DNA from 2 places in the Paenibacillus lentus genome. Region 2 is predicted to be linked to the other one. Evidence: predicted binding sites of a transcription regulator. Region 2 holds the regulator's gene; the other holds the start of a gene.
The links. The regulator CtsR, encoded in region 2, represses protease genes until heat stress. The targets are predictions, from matches to a motif close to ATGGTCAATAAAGGTCAAACA.
Positions count from the first base shown of each region.

Region 1: a site for CtsR is predicted at 4,327-4,347, ahead of clpP (ATP-dependent Clp endopeptidase proteolytic subunit ClpP). Genes of this name have one in related genera too.

Region 1 is NZ_CP034248.1:817,551-825,019, forward strand. It holds gene EIM92_RS03705 (sugar-binding transcriptional regulator) at 1-882, opposite strand, end outside; gene EIM92_RS03710 (ABC transporter substrate-binding protein) at 1,213-1,908, shown strand; gene EIM92_RS03715 (type 2 periplasmic-binding domain-containing protein) at 1,857-2,411, shown strand; gene EIM92_RS03720 (ABC transporter substrate-binding protein) at 2,632-3,960, shown strand; tRNA gene EIM92_RS03725 (tRNA-Arg) at 4,135-4,209, shown strand; gene clpP (ATP-dependent Clp endopeptidase proteolytic subunit ClpP) at 4,527-5,123, shown strand; gene ade (adenine deaminase) at 5,216-7,015, shown strand; gene EIM92_RS03740 (DsbA family oxidoreductase) at 7,077-7,469, shown strand, end outside.
Region 2 is NZ_CP034248.1:1,594,000-1,601,468, reverse strand. It holds gene clpC (ATP-dependent protease ATP-binding subunit ClpC) at 1-1,714, opposite strand, end outside; gene mcsB (protein-arginine kinase McsB) at 1,743-2,801, opposite strand; gene mcsA (protein-arginine kinase activator protein McsA) at 2,814-3,332, opposite strand; gene EIM92_RS07080 (CtsR family transcriptional regulator) at 3,363-3,821, opposite strand; partial or broken gene EIM92_RS07070 (IS3 family transposase) at 5,229-6,412, shown strand; rRNA gene rrf (5S ribosomal RNA) at 6,905-7,021, opposite strand; rRNA gene EIM92_RS07060 (23S ribosomal RNA) at 7,249-7,469, opposite strand, start outside.

The sequences.
Region 1 (7,469 bases), 780 kb from region 2:
GAGACGGAGTCCCAAGGTCAGCATTTTGTGAACAACTACGCCTTCTTCATCGAAATAATAACCAAATGACTCTGCGACCGCGCCTTCCTTCTGCAGTTCCTCAATCATCGAAGAATCCAGTTTGCGGCGGCGGGCCATCTCCATCGCATCCCCGATGCCGTGTATAACAATCCGCGCCTGGCGGATCGTACTCACGATATCCTGAATGTTCGGATCGTTGACCAGTGACTGATACGCCTCTTTGCCGAGCAAATCAGGTACATGCAGCAGACGGTATCCTGCTCCGACCCGTTTTGCCATGCCGGAAGCAATCGTGTTCGCTTGGATTTCCAAGCTCTCTCCAAGCCCTCCGCGCGCTGGCACGAACCAGTTCTGCTTAAACGCTGCATTCGAAGGCGGATTCAATTGCTCCGCGATTTCAGCCATCGTTGTACCACCTGTGACCGCCACGACGTCTCCGCCTCGCATGGCACCTAACAGCGCTTTGGCTCCTGCCAGACCGAGCTCCCGCTTCGTTAGCGGTGAGGTCTCCCAGTCACCAGGGATGACTACGACTTTGCGCAATCCAAAGGCCTTACGAATCTTCTCCTCCAAATTAGCGAGGCCGAATATTTCTTTCACGATCGGCTCCATATCTTCCAGCAGCTTCCTGCCCGAATCGCTAATCCTCATGCCTATATTCTCGATTTCAATCAGGCCTTGAGCCTTCAGGAGATCTGTTTCGGCACGCAGTATACGTTCCGTCATGTTTAGCGAGACCGCCAAGGTTCTGCGACCAATCACATCCGATAACATGATCTGGTGAAGTATGGTATGCCTTTTCTTGAGAATTTCCATGAGATCTGGAAGAAGCTGCTTCTGCATTTCCAAAATATTTCGCATGCTTTCCACTCCTGCAAGCTTCGTCTTTCTCTCCTTCTCCGTTGGTCTTAAAATGTCCCGGGTTAACCTTTTAAGTCCCACTGATATTTTAACCAATTTTGGTTCCTGTTGCAAGTGTGATGTCCCTATAATTCTCTATCTTCTGGAGGCTTATTCAATAATCTTCGATGAAATTCGCCAAGACATGAAAAACGGCGTTTTTATGACTTTTCCCGCCATTCCGGCAGCAACATGCTAGACAATCTAGTTTGATGATTTACAAATAGTAGAGACGGGGGTATGCTCAAATTGGCATCTAATTACAATTTTGGGAAATGTGGTGTAATCATTGTGTATTCGAACAACATATATTCTTATTATTGCCTGTTTTTTATAACCGGATGTACGGGTCAGCCCTCCCCTTCCGAATTGAACGACAGCGAACTCACCCTAAACATCGGCTACTTCTCAGAGAAGCAGTTTGAGAATAGATATTCATCCTTGCTGTCGATTGAATATCCGAAACTAAATTACAATGTAATACCGACAAGCGACTTAATAACGGAGAGGATATCCGTACAAGAATGGACTGCAGAGAACGCTGTGGACCTAATCTACCTTCCGCCGGCTTATCTGCGATCTTTGGCAAATAACGGATTGCTTCAGGAACTTGATCTATACATACAAAAGACCTCCTTCTCTCTGGATGCTTTCGTACCGAGCGCCGTAGAGCTCATGAAGCAATATGGAGATGGCAAGCTGTACGGGCTGGCTCCAACCTTCTATAGCCGGGCACTTGTATACAACTCTCGTTTATTTGACCAATATGGCGTTCCATATCCCAAGGATCAAATGACGTGGGAAGAAATTATTGATTTAGCCCATCAATTCCCCAAAGGGCTGACGCATTCTTACCCATCGAACGCCCACTTTTTAATTAACATAGGGCAACCGAGAACCTCCAAGCCTACAATGAAGATACGAAGAAAATCACTTTGGACAGCTCCTCATGGGCAGATTTGCTGGAGCTTACTCTTGAGCCGCTAAGAACAGGCAACATTGCCCTTCATGATTTAAATGACAATTTATTTTTAACAGGCGAATATGCCCTGGGCATTATCACTTACGAAGAATTGATTCAGCTGGAGCAGCAAGGCTCGGATCTGGAATGGAAGCTGGTAACCATGCCAACCCATCCAGCGGAGCCGGATTTAAGCCACCACTATGTGTTAGACGGCATGTGGGCGATCCCTGCCAGCTCGACCGAAAGCGATGCAGCCTGGGAATTAATCCGTTTCTTTATGTCAGATCAAACCGCCAAATGGTCGTATCGTTCCGTTTATGGCTTTTCTTCACTCACGGCTTACACTTCCATGGGGCAGAGCACCTCAGATATAGAAGCCTTCTACAAGCTTAGACCCGCATATCGTACAAGCCCGGTTCCAAGCACCATTTTTGAGCTTCTAAATGAAGCGATAGAACAGGCCATCACCGGTAATGCAAGCGCAGAACAGGCTTTAGCTGAAATCGCGAAGAAAGAAATTCAATAACTGTATCCACTCTGCAATTAGGTTGATCGGGGCAAATCCTGTTCCGTTTACATATAAGCATCCAGACTCGCACTCCAGCAATGGATCCTACACTTTAAATACGGCATCAAGAACTTATTCTCTGGAGGCAAATACGCCCAGGATTATGCGTCGGATAGCTGGTAATAAATAGGGCGGCTCAATCCCGCCCTATTCTTCACTTACAAGGAGGAACATACATATGCCCATAAGACGCGGACTGCTCATGATCTTACTTCTTATCATCGTCTTTCCGTCACTTACAGGCTGCCAGAAGCCCCAGCAGATTAAACCGATTACGATCAAAGTCAGCTATCCGTCAGCACAACAGTTCTATAAAATGTTCGGCTTTGCTTTTCAGAAATCGCACCCCCATTTTGAAATCCAGGTCATCCAGGATGAACCCGGAACGGACGCTGGCAGCTTCGATACAGAGGCTGATGTAATCTATATAAACGGAATGGATCAATACAAAGCAGCAATAGAACAAGGTAAGCTTCGACAGATCCCTCCGCCCCTATTAAATCCATCAACGAACGAAGGAGATCTCTCGCCAATCGTTACCGCACTACTTAGCTCAGCTTCCGAGGACGGCCGCTACTATGCGCTAGCTCCTACTTTTCATAGCGAAGCGCTATATTTCAACAAGAAGCTGTTTGATGAATATAACATCACTTATCCGTACGACGGAATGAGCTGGAGCGATGTATTTGCTCTGGCGCAGCGATTTCCTGCTGAAGATAAAGAAGGCAACCGCTTGTACGGCATCCAAATGAATTATTACAAGAACGTGACGATGAACTATATCCTTAAAGCCGGGGAGACTGAGAACTTGTCTTATTTCGATCCCCATACCATGAAAGTGACAATGAATACCGAACACTGGAAATCGATCTGGTCCAACGCGGTTCAGGCTTTCCGTGCAGGTGTCGTTTATGACCTAGGAGAAGAGCTTGATTCAATGAAGCATCCGGCATTCTTGACAGAGGATGCGGCAATGACTGTGAGCTCCAATGTTCTCGCTTATAACTTCGAGCCCTTTTCCCATTTTGAAGGCGGTACAATGCTTGACTGGGGAGTGGTTAGCGCGCCTATAGACCCGTTGAATCCAGATACCTCCAACTTTTATGAGATCTTTGACTTTTTTGGCGTCTCTTCAATTTCAGAGCATCCGGAAGAAGCGCTTGAACTCGTCAAATTCATTGCTGGCGATGCTCTTAACAGCCGTCTGCTGGCTCAAAAACAGCCCAATTACGGCTTGCCGGCCGTAACTGAATATGTCCACCCGGTAGGCGAGCGTGATCTCTCTCCCCTTTATTCGCTTCAGGCCAACCCCGATTATATCGACATATATGACAAGGTCGACGCCAATGTGCTGGATGCATTTCAATCTGCGGCACAATCCGTCTTAGATCGGCTACTGGCTGACGAACTAACGCTGGAGGAGGCGCTTAGAGAGACGGAACTGCGGGGTCAAGAAGCGGTCGATGCCGCCATTGCCGAGCTTAAATTGAAGCAGCAAGGGAATTAGCACACTGCCACGCTCCCGGTGAACCCGAACCCTGTAGCACCTTTTGGCTAGATGTCTGTCTGCCGATGTAGGACGTCTAGCCGAATAGGCGACATGCGTATTGGCGCGGTTTAAAAATTCCCACTTGAATTTTAATGTCCAATACCATATAATCATTTTTGTTACGCTAAATTTGCGCCCGTGGTCCAATGGATATGACGTAGGCCTCCGGAGCCTGAGATCGAGGTTCGATTCCTCGCGGGCGCGCCATCTCAATTTTCACCTCGAACACACAAACCTACAGAGCCTTCTAACGAAGGCTCTTTTAGTTCATAAAATATCTCAGCTTTTCCAAAAGGCACCTTCAGGTGCTTTTTGTTTTTTTATAGTTTGACCATCTTTGACTTTCTGTTTGAAATTGTTTATGATGAGGTTAATATTTCTCGATTACGTCAATTATGAGATTGATTGAATCGATACCAATTTTTATATTACAATAGGAGCTATACTGCTAACTTCGCGATCGGCCCCACCTTTACGCAAGGAGCGCACGTAATAGCTTGAACCAATCTAAGGAGGTTTTATCGGTGAGTTATATTCCAATGGTCGTTGAACAGAGCAACCGCGGAGAACGCGCATACGACATTTATTCCAGACTGCTGAAAGACCGTATTATCTTCCTTGGTAGCGGAGTGAATGACGTCGTTGCCAACTCCATCATCGCTCAAATGCTGTTCCTGGATGCAGAAGACCCGGGCAAAGATATTCATTTGTATATTAACAGCCCCGGCGGATCGATTACGGCAGGTATGGCCATTTACGATACGATGCAATATATCAAATCAGATGTCTCCACGATTTGCGTAGGCCTCGCTGCTTCCATGGGTGCATTCCTCTTGAATGCCGGCACTAAAGGTAAACGCTATGCGCTACCTAACAGTGAAATCATGATTCACCAGCCACTTGGTGGAGCTGAAGGACAAGCCACTGACATCGAGATTCGTGCTCGCCGCATTCTCAAAATGCGCGATAAATTAAATCACATTCTAGCCGAACGTACGGGGCAGCCGCTGGAGCGGATCGAGAAGGACACAGATCGTGATTACTTCATGAGCGCTGCCGAGGCTATGGAATACGGCATTGTAGACAAAGTCATTGAGAGAGTAACTCCTGAAGGAGTGTAACTACTACTAAAATACAAGACTGTCCTCCAAAAATAGCTTGGAGGACAGTCTTTCTTGTAATAGGGTGCTATGGACAAAGGAGCGACAATGAAATGAGCAATAACCGGACGAACAAACAATATGACATCAGCTATAACCTTGGTCAGGTAGCCATGGGTATGGAGCCTGCCGATTTGGTCATTACTAATGGCACATTAGTTAATGTATACACGGGCGAATTGATAGCGAACACGGATGTAGCCATCAAGGATGGCCGAATTGCATACGTAGGCCAAGCCTCGCATACGATTGGTGCAAGCACGCAAGTCATCGATGCTGCTGGGCGATATATTTCTCCGGGTCTGCTGGATGGTCATATGCACGTAGAGAGCACGATGCTGTCCGTAACGGAATTTTCCAAGGCAGCTCTCGCCAAGGGGACCACCGCGATATTTATGGACCCGCATGAAATTGCCAATGTATTCGGAACGGAAGGCGTCCGCCTCATGCATGAGGAAGGGCGTGGCTTGCCGCTTAAAGTGTACACAACATTCCCTTCCTGCGTTCCGTCCACGACAGACTTAGAGGATGCCGGCGCCGAGCTTCAGGTTACCGATATCGCTGAAGGCATGACCTGGGACGGTGTGGCTGGTCTCGGTGAAGTGATGAACTTTCCCGGAGTCGTACATGGCGAGCCTAAAATGACGGGAGAAATTAAGGCCACGATGCAGGCTGGCAAGGCAGTGACCGGTCATTTCCCTAGCGATGACGAGCAGCAGCTTCAAGCCTATATCGCCGCGGGAGTCACCTCCTGCCATGAGACTGTCACGCGGGAGCAAGGCCTGACCAAGCTAAGACTCGGCATGCATCTGATGATCCGCGAGGGCTCTGCCTGGCATGACGTCAAGGAGGTCATCAAGGTCGTTACTGAGGATCAGGTACGAACCGATAACATCATGCTCGTTACCGATGATGTCTACCCAGAGACGCTTGTCGAGAAAGGACATCTCAATCATGTCATTCGCCGAGCCATTGAGGAAGGCGTTGATCCGGTTACTGCAATTCAAATGGGGACGATTAACACAGCTCGATACTTCAAACTGGATGGAGATATCGGCGGAATCGCTCCAGGAAAATGCGCCGACCTGCTGCTCATCGATGATTTACATCAAATGGAGCCCTCTACCGTAATAACGAACGGAGAGCTGATTTATAATGAAGGTAAGCTGTTAGCGGAGTTCCCAAACTACGTCTATCCGGAGAAAATTCGACAATCAATTCATTTAGCCAGACCGCTGACCGCTAGCGATTTTCTTCTACCGAGCCAAACCCAGAACACAAGCACCAAAGTACGCTTGATTCAGGCTATAGAGAACAGTGCCCGCACGGCCAAAGCCACAGCTACATTGCATGTAATCGAGGGCATAATTCAACCGGATCCAGAGCAGGATATCGTGCAGCTAGCGTGCATTGAGCGCCATCATGGGACAGGGCAAATCTCTCTAGCCTTTGCTCAGGGCTTTCATTTGAAAAGAGGAGCTGTTGCCTCTACGGTAGCTCATGACAGCCATAATCTGCTCGTCATGGGAACGAATGCCGCCGATATGGCCATTGCAGCCAATGAGCTCGCTAAGCTTGGCGGTGGTATGATCGCCGTCTGCGATGGTCAAATCCTCGCATCGGTACCGATGGTTATCGCAGGACTGATGTCAGATCAGCCGTTGGAGACCGTGACTCGTGAAGTGAAGCAGCTGGCTGCCGCCTGGAAGCAGCTCGGCTGTCCGCTGAATGCGCCGTTCATGACCTTCTCGCTGATCGCTTTGCCCGTCATTCCTGACATCCGCATTTCGAACCGCGGCCTGGTCGATGTGACCGAATTCAAGCTGATTCCCGTGGAAATCAGCGAAGATTAGAACGTGTAGAGTACATTCAGAATGAGGTTTTATAAAACTAGGAATGCCAAGGAGGTTCATCATGAAAATAGATATATGGTCAGACTTCGCATGTCCATTCTGTTATATTGGCAAGCGTAAATTCGAAGCAGCGCTGGAGAAATTCCCCCACCGTGACCAAGTCGAGGTCGGCTTCCGCAGCTTCGAGCTTGCTCCTGACGCGCAGAAGAATACCGGCAAAGATATGAATACGGTTCTGGCTGAGAAGTATGGCATGCCTTACGAGCGAGCCAAACAAATGAACGACCAAGTCACCCTACAGGCTGCGGAAGTCGGACTAGAATACCACATGGACAGTGTCATTCCCACGAATACCCATGATGCGCATCAACTGACGCACTTCGCCAAGCAGCATGGCAAAGCCAACGAAATGGCCGAACGGCTGTTCAAGGCCTATTTCACTGAAGGGCTCGAT
Region 2 (7,469 bases):
TACGAATCACAGCGTTCTCATCACCGAACATCGCTTCGGCAAGCGCGCGCGCCAGCTCCGTCTTACCGACCCCTGTAGGTCCTAGGAAGATAAAGGAGCCCATCGGACGCTTCGGATCCTTAAGTCCAGCACGTGCCCTGCGGATGGCACGGCTGACCGCTTTCACCGCTTCGTCCTGGCCAATGACACGTTCATGCAGGATTTGCTCCATATTAAGCAATCTTTCCGTCTCTTCTTCCTTCAGCTTGCTTACAGGAATACCAGTCCAGCTGGCTACAACCTGAGCGATATCCTCTGGCGTTACCTCAGAATCTGTGCGGCCTTGCTTCTCTTTCCATTGATTCTTCGTAACATCCAGCTCTTCGCGGATTTTCTGTTCCGTATCGCGCAGTGCGGCAGCTTTCTCGAACTCCTGGCTTTGCACAGCTGCATCCTTCTCTTTGCGGATGTCTTCAAGACGGCTCTCCAACTGCTTCAGATTAGGCGGGACCGTATAAGAGTTAAGCCGTACCTTCGATCCGGCCTCATCAATCAAGTCGATGGCTTTATCGGGCAGAAATCGATCCTGAATATATCGATCAGACAGCTTAACCGCCTGTTCAATTGCTTCATCCGTAATTTTCACACGGTGGTGAGCCTCATAACGATCGCGGAGTCCATGCAAAATTTGGATGGCTTCGTCAACGGACGGCTGATCGACTGTAATCGGCTGGAAACGGCGCTCCAGCGCAGCATCCTTTTCGATATATTTACGATACTCATCCAATGTCGTTGCCCCGATGCACTGCAGCTCACCGCGAGCAAGCGCCGGCTTCAGGATGTTGGAAGCGTCGATTGCCCCTTCCGCTCCGCCTGCACCAATCAACGTATGCAATTCGTCAATAAACAGGATGATATTCCCGGCCTGACGGATTTCGTCCATTATTTTCTTCAAACGATCTTCAAACTCACCGCGATATTTGGTGCCTGCTACAACAGAACCCATATCGAGGGTCATTACTCTTTTATCACGCAAAGTTTCAGGGATTTCGTTATTAATAATTTTCTGGGCCAAGCCCTCGGCGATCGCAGTTTTACCTACACCCGGCTCACCGATCAATACCGGATTGTTCTTCGTCCGGCGGCTGAGTACCTGAATGACCCGTTCGATTTCTTTGCTTCTGCCGATAACCGGGTCAAGGTTGCTCTCTTTCGCCGACTCTGTCAAATCGCGAGCCAAGCTGTCTAGCGTTGGCGTATTTACATTGGCCGGAGTACCATGATGGCTGGAAACCGCCTCGCTGCTTCCAAGCAGTTGCAGTACTTGCTGGCGCGCTTTGTTCAGGCTGATGCCCAAATTGTTCAGTACCCGTGCAGCAACGCCCTCGCCTTCCCGAATCAGGCCAAGCAGAATATGCTCAGTTCCTACATAAGTATGGCCGAGCTTACGAGCCTCATCCATAGATAGTTCGATGACTTTCTTTGCTCTAGGCGTATATGCAATATTCGCTGGTTGTTCTTGACCGCGTCCAATTAAGGTCTCTACTTCATCCTGAATTTTCTCCAGGCCCAGTCCAAGACCAATCAACGCTTTAGCCGCAATTCCTTCCCCCTCGCGAATCAGGCCAAGCAAAATATGCTCTGTTCCAATATTGTTATGTCCAAGCCGTACCGCTTCTTCTTGGGCAAGTGCCAATACCTTCTGGGCACGCTCCGTAAATCTTCCAAACATCATACTCCTACACCTCCATGAATGTTGTTTCTTATTTACCCAATTTCTCTCGAATCAGCTTCGCGCGATACATATCGCGTTCACCCGGAGACATGCTGACCTGAAATTTTTTCTGTAAAAAACCAGGCTGGGTCATGACAGTCAGTTCATTCAGTACCTGTACAGACAACGCATCGATCAATCCAAGATCCACGCCGAGTCTGACGTCGGACAGCCGCTGAGCTGCCTCTTTGGAATCCATGATTGCTGCATATAACAATATGCCATAGGAACGCATAACGCGATCGGTCATCCGCAGGCGAGATTCCGACAGCAATCTCTCTCTGGCCGACTTCTCATGCTCGATAATTTGCATAACGACACTGTACAAATTTTCAATAATTTCAGATTCGCTTTGTCCCAGTGTAATCTGATTTGAGATTTGAAACAAGTTCCCTGTTGCTTCACTGCCTTCGCCATAAATCCCGCGAACCGTCAGACCGACCTGGGATACAGCAGATAGTATCCGATTAATTTGCTGGGTCAGCACCAGTGCCGGCAAATGCATCATGACCGAAGCCCTAAGCCCTGTCCCTACATTCGTAGGACAGCTGGTGAGAAAGCCGCGGTGATCGTCAAAGGCATAATCTACATGTGCTTCAAAAATATCATCCACTGAGGTCGCTTTATCCCAAGCTTCTTGAACCTGCAGCCCAGGGTATAGACATTGGATTCTAAGATGATCCTCTTCATTCACCATGATGCTTAAGCTCTCGTCTTCACTTATAAATACAGCACCGCTTCTGGACTCATTAGCCAGGTTGGGGCTGATCAGATGCTTCTCTACGAGCACTTTCTTATCCAGCTCATCCAAATCCGCGAGCAAAACCGGCGAGAGCTGCCCGAATTGTTGCATCCGCTCGTCTGCCAATACGCTTTCCAGTTGATTCAGCACATCCTCGGACTGCTGATTCGTGGCCAGCATAGGAAACGGTCTGTTCAGCAAATTTCGCGCAATTCGGACACGGCTGCTAATGACGATTTCGGACTCCTTGCCTCCGCTTCTCATCCACTCGCTAAGCGGTTGTTCTGTAAACCGACGATTTGCCATTGCACTCTCCTCCTACTCTGAGGAAATATTCTTCTCAAGCTCGCGAATTTGATCTCGAAGGGCAGCTGCTTCCTCGAATTCTTCCTGGTGAATTCGGTACTGCAGCTCCTTGCGGAGATCATCGAGCTTGCGTTTGATTTGAAGGTGACTGCCCACTCTTTTAGGGACTTTGCCCACATGCACCGTGTTGCCATGCACTCTTTTGAAAAGCGGGTCAAGTCGGTTGTTGAAATATTTATAACAGGAACTGCATCCAAAGCGCCCAATCTTGCTAAATTGGGAATAGGTTAGCCCGCACTCTTCGCACCGAAGATTCTCAGGAGCTTTGTTGCCCTGTGCATGGCTTCCAGGGGTGAAATCCAGCAACCCGGACAGCAGGCTATGGATCGAAAATCCACCCGATGTTCCAGGTATAAGCTCTCCCTTCTCTCTAGCACAGGCTTCACAGATGTGAAACTCAGTTTTCTCACCATTCACAATCTTGGTAAAATGCAGTGTTGCAGGTCGTTTGCCGCATTCCTGACAATGCATAGAACGTCCCCTCCCTTACGGATAGACTCGTTAACCTAACAGTGAAATCAACATGGCTTTCATAATCCTAGCTCGAAGCTGATCACGCTCTGGCAATTTCAGCATTAATACTTCTCTAGAAATGGCTGCTCTCATAAGTGCTGCCTCACGCCTGTTCAAGAATCGGGCTTCCTCCAATTGATATATTAGCCCTTCTGCGGCTGTTTGACCCATTTCATTGCCAATCGTCTTATGCAGATGCGTGTGCAGACTGGTCGGACCAGGCAGCTCGATCCGCCGGATTCTGATGTAACCACCACCGCCTCGCTTACTCTCCACCAGGTATCCTTTTTCCAGAGTAAACCTTGTACTGATTACGTAGTTGATTTGCGATGGAACACAGGAAAACTGGTCAGCCAAATCATTGCGTTGAATTTCAACGGTTCCTTCAGGACTTTCATGCAAAATACCCTTAAGATATTGTTCGATAATATCAGAGATATTACGCAATCCACCATCCCTCCCATGCTCAAACGTGAAGCCGACACGAAATGCCGCCTCGTCCGGCAAAGTTTTCCGTATAATTCGTTTATAATTCGTTCTATGGCTACCGTTTGTTGACTTTGACTTTCTTTGACTTTGACTTCATTATATCATATTTTTTTGCTTTGCCAAGAGGTGTCTTTATATATTTTAGTGTAAGCTAAGGACGTTAATTCTGCCCTGCCGGCGCAGGTTGTCCGGCATCTTTATATATTTCAGTGTAACCTGAGACGAGGAAGTTATACAAAGACAGGAGGATAGCCGTTGTTGAATCATGAGGATATGCCATGTGCATTGTAACCCATGCCAGCATAAGCCCTCATTTTCTTCAAATTCATAGAGAAAAAAAGTATGCATTCTAAATAAGCAAACCGCAGATCAGGATATCCTATAAAAAGCAACCGGGAGGAGTTCAGTTCATTTCATTTCAGTTCAGTTGAACAAGCTAATTATCATCACTGCAGTTGTACTGGCAAATGCAATCCTCGCGTGCAATCCTCGCGCAAACCCACCCACCTTGCGGATTCCATACGATCGATTGAACCACAATGTTCATGGCCGTGAGACAGGCTGATCAATAAACCTCTCCAAATATTTTTCGGATCTACCAGAGAGTTGATTTTTTGCAGTTCGGATACATCTACTTGGAATTTTTTGGCGATAGACGAAAACGTTTCGTTCCCTTTAGCTGCGCTGGGTGTTGCGCGTGGTGCGAGGCATGATTACTTAGGATGCCTTAGGTGAATTAGGGATTGGTAAATGACAAGAATGGAGAATGGTGATGCTTGGTGAATGATAAGCTAGTTGTTGATTTTAGTTGGCCTTGAGTGTGGTTGGCTGGCCTTAAAGTGGGTTGAGTTTGGTTGAGCTTTAGGTGGTTGAGCTTTAGGTTGGTTGAGCTTGAGTGTAGTTAGCCTTGAGGTTGGGTTGGTCAGCATCATAAGGCGCCGATCAGCGTGTGCTGGGACAGCCATTGAGTTTTTGGCGTAATGCTCAGTATTAGGCGTATTGCTGACCTTGGGCACAATGCTAAGTATTAAGCATAGTGCTTGCCATAACGCTCAGTATTGGGAATAATGCTAATATATTAAGCATATGCTAAGTATTTGCATAACACAGACTTTTGAGCATAACACTGACTAGTAAAGTTTACTCCTGCTCTAATGCAGCTAATGAATTCTTAGCTGATTAGATGGAGGGGTGAGGTGGCGTGGCGTCAATATCTTCGCAAGTATGAGCTAGCTGTATTTCCTACAGTTAGTTGACGGGTTTTTGTCGTATGGTGGGTATCTAACTGGAGAACTGCAACTAGAATAAAAAGTGGACAGTCCTTAAGTGAACCTAGATAATAATCCTTAAGGGAGAGATGTCCGGATGGAACGTAATAGTTACAGTGAAGAGTTTAAGAAGCAGACAGTGAAGTATATTTTAGAGCAAAGTAAGTCCATGCCGCAGTTGGCCGAAGAACTCGGTATATCTGCCGGTGTGTTGCACAACTGGAAAGCACTTTACCGCGATGAAATCCAGCTGGAATCTTTAGTCACACCGGAGAGAGTGCGTCAACTCGAACAACAACTGCGTAAAAAGGAACTGGAGAATCAAGAGAAGGAGCGGGAAAATCAAGATCTCCAGGAAGAACTCGCTATATTAAAAAAGGCGCTGCACATCTTCAGCAAAGAAAGGAACTGAGGTTCCAATTCATTGAAGAACATCGCTCCGAGTTTTCGGTGGAGAAGATGTGCAAGGTTTTACAAGTGTCTCGGAGTGGCTTCTACAAGTGGCAAAAGGCATTGCCTAGCGAGCAGAAACTTCGAAAGGCGAAGGTTCTGGAGAGAGTCAAGTATCATTTTCATGACTCCGGGGAACGCTACGGCAGTCCTAAGATTACCCGAATGCTGTGGAAAGAGCGTATCCAGGTCGCGGAGCGCACAGTTAGCATCTACATGAAAGAACTGGGGTTGCGTTCTTGTGTCTCCCGTAAATTTAAGGTGCAGACGACCGATTCCAATCATGACTCACCCATTGCTCCCAATGAGTTGAACCAGAACTTTGCCGTATCTGAACCGAACAAAGTGTGGGTTGCAGATATTACCTACATCCCCTGCCGAGAAGGACGGCTGTACTTGGCTAGTCTGATGGATCTGTGCACACGCGAGATCGTGGGTTGGCGTCTTTACGGCCGGATGACAACAGAACTTGTCTTAGATGCTCTAGAGGCCGCATATGATGCGAAAAAACCAGGTAAGGGATTGCTTCACCATTCCGATCGCGGTTCACAGTACGCATCGAAGGAGTACCGTGACAAGCTGGAATCGTATTCCATGAAGGTTAGCATGAGTCGTAAAGGGAATTGCTACGATAACGCTTGTATCGAGTCATTTCACAGCATCTTGAAAAAAGAACTCATCTACAGAACGAAGTTCAAGACCAAACAACAGGCTTACGAGACCATTTACAGGTACATTGAATTTTTCTACAACCGCAAACGAATCCACAGTTCAATCGGCTATGTGTCGCCGGTTCAATTTGCTGCGCAATTCAAGAAGGAGACGGCGTAAACTTTCACTTAATAGGTGTCCACTTTCTTGACAGAAGTCCAGATTTACATTTAGTACCAGTGTTTCTTGAAGAAAGAGGAAGACTAACTGTACAAAATACATTTCGTCTCTAACCTTCAACCTTAGTGGCCATTTGTATGGCAAAATTTTTTCGATCAACCGAGCTGCTGTCGCTTTTATTCATAGTTTCGTAGTATTGCAGTATTCAGTATTGCAGCGGAAGCATCGCAATATGTAACAGAGCCGTACATAACAGGCAAACATAACAGGACTGTACGTAACAGGGCTATACGGGTATGTAGCACGGCTGTAACATGGCCATATCCAACATGACACTATCTAATATGAAAGTATCTAATATGATAAGGTTACTATATGGTAATATTTAACATGGCGTGATCAAACGAAAAATAACGCAATTCGCAAAAAATAGCACACCAAAAAAACAAAGAAGCACTGCTGACATAAATATCAACAGTGCTTCTTATAGTTGCTTGGCGACGTCCTACTCTCCCAGGACCCTGCGGTCCAAGTACCATCGGCGCTGGAGGGCTTAACGGTCGTGTTCGAGATGGGTACGTGTGGAACCCCTCCGCCATTGCCACCAAACGAGTTCAGATTTTTGCGCTGCTCTTGTGGTGCTCCTACTGCCCGACTTTGCTACAGCAAAAGATCAGACCTCAGAAAAGACTTGCAGCTTAAAATCTTCATTCCAGGTTTGATCACCTGAAAACTGGATACGAAACTTCATTTGCGTCTGCCCTTCATCTCTTCCGGGCCCCGCCAAAGTAATCGGCTAAGCTTCGTCAGCTTCACGTCACTTTGCGGGTAGTATCTTGGATAAGCCCTCGACCGATTAGTACCTGTCAGCTCCATACATTGCTGTACTTCCACCTCAGGCCTATCAACCTCGTCGTCTTCAAGGGGTCTTACTAATTGGGAAATCTCATCTTGAGGAGGGCTTCACGCTTAGATGCTTTCAGCGTTTATCCCATCCGCACGTAGCTACCCAGCTATGCTCCTGGCGGAACAACTGGTGCACCAGCGGTGCGTCCAT